Regions from separate parts of the Blautia sp. HCP3S3_C12 genome, predicted to be linked through region 2. Evidence: riboswitches for the same ligand, from Rfam matches in the RefSeq annotation. Region 2 holds a riboswitch; each other region holds the start of a gene.
What was found. Region 2 has a riboswitch for cobalamin ahead of ACTNDS_RS13650 (ABC transporter substrate-binding protein). Riboswitches for the same ligand answer to the same signal wherever they lie in the genome.
Positions count from the first base shown of each region.

Region 1: it holds a riboswitch for cobalamin, as region 2 does, so the genes downstream of both, ACTNDS_RS15220 (sirohydrochlorin cobaltochelatase) here and ACTNDS_RS13650 (ABC transporter substrate-binding protein) in region 2, are expected to answer to the same signal.
Region 3: it holds a riboswitch for cobalamin, as region 2 does, so the genes downstream of both, ACTNDS_RS06765 (cysteine-rich small domain-containing protein) here and ACTNDS_RS13650 (ABC transporter substrate-binding protein) in region 2, are expected to answer to the same signal.

Region 1 covers NZ_JBQHWC010000025.1:33,385-35,653, reverse strand. The annotation lists gene ACTNDS_RS15220 (sirohydrochlorin cobaltochelatase) at 1-1,155, opposite strand, end outside; cobalamin riboswitch at 1,357-1,532, opposite strand; partial or broken gene hisI (phosphoribosyl-AMP cyclohydrolase) at 1,634-1,954, opposite strand; gene hisB (imidazoleglycerol-phosphate dehydratase HisB) at 2,011-2,269, opposite strand, start outside.
Region 2 covers NZ_JBQHWC010000020.1:14,127-16,395, forward strand. The annotation lists gene ACTNDS_RS13645 (ABC-2 transporter permease) at 1-363, shown strand, start outside; cobalamin riboswitch at 442-717, shown strand; gene ACTNDS_RS13650 (ABC transporter substrate-binding protein) at 833-1,957, shown strand; gene ACTNDS_RS13655 (FecCD family ABC transporter permease) at 1,972-2,269, shown strand, end outside.
Region 3 covers NZ_JBQHWC010000005.1:94,522-96,790, forward strand. The annotation lists gene ACTNDS_RS06755 (glycyl radical protein) at 1-40, opposite strand, end outside; gene ACTNDS_RS06760 (phosphatase) at 348-1,070, shown strand; gene ACTNDS_RS06765 (cysteine-rich small domain-containing protein) at 1,191-1,484, opposite strand; cobalamin riboswitch at 1,761-1,953, opposite strand; gene ACTNDS_RS06770 (NlpC/P60 family protein) at 2,133-2,269, opposite strand, start outside.

The sequences.
Region 1 (2,269 bases), on a different contig from region 2:
ATCATCGCCGGCCATATCGTTGTTTGCATGGTCACCTGCAACAACCATCAGAGGACGAAGGATTACATTCTTGAATCCTGCTTCTTTTACCTTTTCAATTACTTTATCGCATGCGGTATCTTCCGGTTCACCTTCAACAGTACCGATGAAAGCGTTTGTGAATCCAAGATCATCCATCTGTGTCTGCATCTGGTCGTAGGTTACATTTGCTGTATGGGAAGTACCATGTCCCATGAATACAAATGCTGTACCAGCATCTGCGGCTGCCTTCATATCATCGAATCCGGCTACCTTGCAGGCTTCATCTGTAATTGCCTGGGCAACTGCTTTCTTGTCATCGTTGATCACGGTAGCGTCATCGCCAACTTCACCAAGCATTGGCTCTGCGATTGCTACAGATTCAAATTTATCTTTGTATCCATCAATTGCTTCTGTCATTTCATCGTACTCAGCACCATGCATCAGATGAGTAGGCTGCACAACCAGGTTCTTAACACCGTTAGCTACTGCACGGTCCAGTGCCTGCTGCATGTTGTCGATTACTTCGTTATCTCTTGCCTGTACATGGTTGATGATGATCTGTGCTGTAAAAGCTCTTCTTACAGACCAGTCCGGATATGCTGCTGCCAGTGCATCCTCAATACCTTTGACATCTTCTGCACGGCTGTCGTTAAAGGAGGTACCAAAGCTTACTACTAAAAGCTCGTTTTCACCGATTTCATCCTGGTTGCGTGGATCATCCTTGGAAGCATCTCCTGTGTCACGGCCGAAGTAGTCAGGATCTGCATTCTCGCCAGTTACCAGTTCCTTCTGTGCATCTGTCAGCTTATCCCATGCTTCTTTGGCTGCCTTACAGTCATCATCTGTTGTGTCTGTTCTTTCCTGAACATAGATTTTATCGATCAGTGCGCCAACCTCATCAGCTGCCTTCTGGTCATCGGAAGAAGCATCAGCATCTGCGGAAGCATCATCTGTAGCTTCTGCAGCATCAGCTGCTGTATCATCTGTAGCTTCTGCGTCATCTGTAGCAGCTGCGTCATCGGCGGATTCTTCTGTAGCTGCGTCCTCAGCAAATGCAACTGTGCCGGTAGCTGCTGTCATAGAGCAAGTCATTGATACTGCTAACAATAAGGCTAACATAGATTTTCTTTTCATGGTGTTTATCCTCTTTTAATAATTAAATATTTCCGGACAGATGTATGCAAAGAAAAACAGCCGCATCTCTGCAGCTGTTACTTTTCTCATTATACACGGTTTGTATCGGATTTCGTAAATACCGGACATAACATAAACATCCGGCAGGATACGATAAGAACTATGTAAGTCATGAGAACAAAGGTACTGTAAACCGCAGACCCCAAATTCCACGTCAAGGCAGATCTCCTGACTTCGTTCATCGCTGCTTATCCCTTCCCGGTAAACCAGTGGTTCTGAAAAACAGCTCCCTTACACAGTGACGGTATCGTTCCGGATTCTCACCGGATTCCCTTTTGCACATCCATTAGGATGTAACCTTAACGTTATAACTCTTGCACATATTCAATTCGGATACTCTTTTTTTACCACAAATTTTACAGATTGTCAAGAATAAGACGAAAATTACCAAAAAACATTTCGCATTTTTCAGACATTTTCAATCCTGATACAATGGCTTGAAAAAGCAGGTTCGGTTTCCGGTGTGGCAGGCAGCTCCTACCTGGTCTACTTTTGCCAGGATGGTGTCGTTGTCGCAGTCCAGGGTAAGGGATTTCACATATTGGAGATGTCCGGAGGTCAGACCCTTGGTCCACAGTTCATTGCGGCTTCTGCTCCAGTAGGTCATTTTTCCTGTCTCCACAGTGGTATTGTAGGCCTCTTCATTCATATAAGCCAGCATTAGTACTTCACCAGTCTCATAGTCCTGTGCGATTACAGGTACCATTCCGTCGCTGTTCAGCTTGAAATCTGCCCAGGTAAAGGCCTTCTCCTCAGATTGTGCAGGATGGATTTTCTTATTCATATGTGCCTCCTTTATGCCAGACTTCCCTTTGTGGAAAGTACATCTGTGATCCGTGGGTCATAGGAGGTAGCTGCGTCCAGTGCCTTGGCGAAGCTTTTGAACATGGCTTCTGCCACATGATGATTGTTGCCGCCGCTTAAGACTTTGATGTGCAGGTTCATGCCGCAGGAATAGGAAACAGCGTAGAAAAACTCCTTCACCATTTCTGTAGACATATCTCCGATCCGGTCAGCGGTAAACTCTGCATCCCAGGCAAAATAGGGTCTGCCG
Region 2 (2,269 bases):
GAAGCAATAACGGGAGTGATCTGTAAAGGTGTGGCAGAGCTTCAGGGGTGCCTGAGTGAGAAAATTATTGACACTCTGATATACATTCCACTGGCGCTTCTTATGTTGTCAGTATCGCTCCCGCTTGTAATACATTTTGGAGCAGAAAAAGGACGTTATATTGCAATGGTCATGTGGGCTATTATAATTGCCGTAGTTTATATTCTGATAAAAACAATGGGACTTTCAGCAGACGCAGTCGGTGCATGGCTGAATGGACTGAACTGGGGAATGGTATTGGCCGGAGTTGTATTATTTACAGTAATTGTATATATGGGATCTTTTTGGATTGGTGTCCGGCTTATGGAGAAGAAAGAATTCTGATGTGTCTCGAATATGGTTGTAATTATAAAAGCAGTGTGCTAAAATTATATCAGCGTAATTGAATAGCTGTTAAGTGAACATTATCATACGCAGATTTTGTGTATGATAATGTGAGAGGGAATCAGGTGAAATGCCTGAACGGTTGCGGCCACTGTATACAGAAAAAAGCGGGATTGTAATATGTCATTGCATAAATATGTGAGAAGGCGGAATCCGGCTGCCAGAGAGTATCTGGAAATATTTCTGATACAATATTCATGAACTGCTGAAGCATGGATGTTGTATCAGTTTTTATTTTATGGGAACTTTCTGTGATCTGTGAGTCAGGAAACCTGCCTGACAGCGTAAAGAAGGAGCTTCCGTAAAAAGTATCCGTTATTCTTATCACTTCTATTTTACTTTTTCTGAAGTCCCATCTTTTCGGTTACACGAACAGGTAAATAACATATACGAAAAGAGAGGAAGTCAAATGAAAAACAGGTATTTATCCACAAGAATCATGGCAATTATGATGGCAGCAGCTATGGCAGTTTCCGCAGCTCCGGCAGCTTTTGCAGCAGAGAGAGCAGACTCTGAGACAATCAAAGAGGACAATCAGCCGGCAGCAGATGCAGACTCTGATACACAGGAAGATGCAGACGCACAGGATTCAGCAGATGCAGATAAGACAGCAGACGCAGAAGGTACAAAGACAGAATATCCTCTGACCATCACAACCTATGATTATGATGGAAATGAAATCGAAACAACCTATGAAAAGGCACCGGAGAAAGTTCTTGCTGTATATCAGGGAAGCATTGAAACCATGCTTGCACTTGGCCTGGAAGACCGTCTGGTAGCTACTGCAGGTCTTGACAATGAAGTTCCGGATGAACTTAAAGATGCATTTTCAAAAACAAATTATCTTGATGAATTTACCCCATCCCTTGAGACTGTAACGATGTTGGAGCCAGACATGATCTTATCCTGGAGCTCCCTGTTTTCTGATAAAAATCTCGGAAATGTAACAGACTGGATCGACAAAGGCTGCAACACTTATTACAACACAAACACACGTCCTGACGGAGACAGAACTCTGGAAAATGAATTTACAGACATCTTAAATCTTGGAAATATTTTTGATGTACAGGACAAAGCACAGGCAATCGTAGATGATGCAAAGGCAGTGATCGATAAAACTCTTACAGCAACAGCAGATGTAGAAGAGAAACCAAGCGTAATGGTTCTGGAACCTCTTGGAGAAGATATCACAAACTATGGTGCAAAGAGCCTTGGTGGAGATATGGTAACACAACTGGGTGCGACTCTGGCAAATCCGGATGCTTCTACAGCAGGAAAAGAAGATATCATTGCAGCAAACCCTGATGTGATTTTTGTTGTATACATGCCATATGCAGGTGATGATCCGGAAACTGTAAAAGAAAGCCAGCTTGCCGTTATCAAGGATGATGAAGCACTTCAGAGCCTTGACGCTGTAAAGAACGGTCGTGTTTATCCGATCATGCTCAGTGAAATGTACGCAAGTGCAACACGTACACAGGATGGTATTGAAACTTTCGCAAAAGGATTATATCCGGATGTGAATCTTGACTGATTGAGGAAATAACAGTGAAAGAACAGGTTTCACAGATAAAAAAAGGCAGTGTGCTCAGGACATCCATGTATGTGGCAGTTCTTATCGGGCTTGCGGCATTTTTGATTTTTTCCATTCTTGCAGCAATCACTTTTGGAAATGCAGATCTGTCACTGAAAGATGTTTACAGTGTCATTGCATATAAATTGTTTCATATCAAAAGCTTGTCCGCCTATGCAGAAGGCGCAGTTCACGATGTTGTGTGGCTGATCCGGCTGCCCAGAGTCCTGCTGGCTCTGGCAGTTGGAATGGCTCTTTCCGTCTGTGGCGTAG
Region 3 (2,269 bases), on a different contig from region 2:
TCGGAGATTTGGGAATATCTGATGTTTGAAATTTTTCCATGTTTCTCCTTTCTCATGAAAGAGGAGTTTTTATCTTCGCATTGCCATTCCCGGCGCTCAGACAAATTTCTTTCACTTTTTTTCATGTACTCATGTAAAATCATTATACCTCATTCGCCTCATAAGGTCAACAAAAAACAACATATTCCAAACTGTTTCTATGTTGTTTTTTGTTTGAATTGTTTGTAAAATTTAGTTGTTTTTATTCCGAACCCCAATTGACAACCTTTCTTCTTTCTGTCATAATTGTTATATATATTTTTTCAGAATATCTCTGCAAAACAGTCATTAATTTTATTTAAAAGGGGATGATCCTTACGTATCTTGCAGATATCCATACACATTCCATTGCAAGCGGACACGGTACTTCCTGCACAATTTCCGATATGGCAAAAGAAGCCGGACGCAAAGGTATGAAGCTTCTGGGCATCACTGATCACGGTCCCGGTACTCTTGCTTCCGGCACATCTTCTTATTTCCGCGGGTTGCCATTCTGCCCCAGAAAGCGTTTTGGTGTAGAAGTACTTTATGGCGTAGAACTCAATATTCTGGACATTCAGGGACATGTAGATCTAAGTGATGAGCTGTTGTCTAATCTGGACTACGCTATCATAAGTATGCATGGCCAGAACTACAGATCCGGAACTGTCAAAGAGAATACTCTTGCATACCAGAATGCAATGAAGTATCCTGCCGTAAAGGTTCTGGGCCATTGTGATAACCCGGCTTTTCCGGTGGATTACGATGCACTGGCTTATACAGCCAGCAGAGAAAATGTAATTTTTGAAATCAACGAAGTCTCACTGACTCCCGGCGGATACCGCGGTGACACCAGGGCAAATAACGCAGAAATCCTTCGTTGCTGCCTTAAATATCAGCTTCCCATTGTTTTATCCAGCGACAGCCATGGAAAAGAGCATGTAGGAGATTTTACCTATGCAGCAGAGTTCGTTCACCAAACCGGCTTTCCCGAATCATTGATTCTGAACAATCAGATTCCCAGACTGAAGGTATTTCTTCAAACCCGTTAGTTGTTTCCAATATGTGTTCATACCATTTCTTATGCAGGTATACAAAAAAAGATCATCAACAGATATTTCTCATATAAATATCCATTGACGATCTTTTTTATTTTCACCGGTCAGCCAGCCTTACTGCTGATCTGCACGCATTTTCTTCATCAGCTCAGCCAGTTCCTGATATTTCCCGGTCACATATCCATAGTTCTTTCTCTTATGAGGAAGCTGACAGTTGGTACAGTCCTTCAGCCCACTGTCTGTATATCGAAAATTCCCACCGCATTGATCCCCCAGTGCATATAAAGGGCAATAACAAAACAAACAGTTAAAATCCTCAGGATCTGCTCCCTTATGGCAGGGAAAAAACTCACATTTTTTATGACTGAAAAAAGAATACTCTTTATCTTCCCAATATGGTTTTTCCATATCTTATTCCCTTCTTCCAAATAGGCAGACAACAGATCAATCTATGATTTTCTCCATAATAAAGAGGGAGCGATGCTACTCCGGGGTAGAAGATTAATCCGTTCATGAGTGCGCGGAGGGAACGAATATTTCCGAAGTAGTATCGCCTGCCATTTAATCATGTATAATTCATAAAGAACAGGCGCATTCCATAAAAAATGTCTGCCTTCGAAAAAGCAGACAACGCTCCGAAGCTGCGGATTCAACGGAGTTGGTTGTTACACTTTACACGGAAGTTTAACCTCGCCATACTAAGCAGGTTTCCTGGCTCCAGGCTCATCGCTCCTCTCTCCTTCTCATGCTATGGCACAATGGATCTGCGAGATTTGCTCCTCTGTTACAGTGACCGGATCGCTCAGGTTTCTCACCTGATTCCCTCTCTCTGTACTGTATAAATAACAGTATCAGCACTTAATATGTTCTATATGGAATTATACTGTCCTTATAATAGCATCACTGTTAGAGAATGTCAACTATTTGTCAAAGTTTTTCAGAAACTTTTTTATATACTTTTTAAAAATTTTTTCAAATAAAAAACCAGGCAACAACACATATGGACGTCACCCGGTCTTTCCTCATTATTTTTTATCGGATATAATCTTTTGCAGATTATACAAGTCTTCTTACTGATACAATTGTTCTGTATGCAGCGTTGTCGCTGATCTTAATGCCGTCTACAGAGTTGGATGCATGTACAATACGTCCATTTCCCATATAAATTGCCACATGGCCGCCATAACAGATCA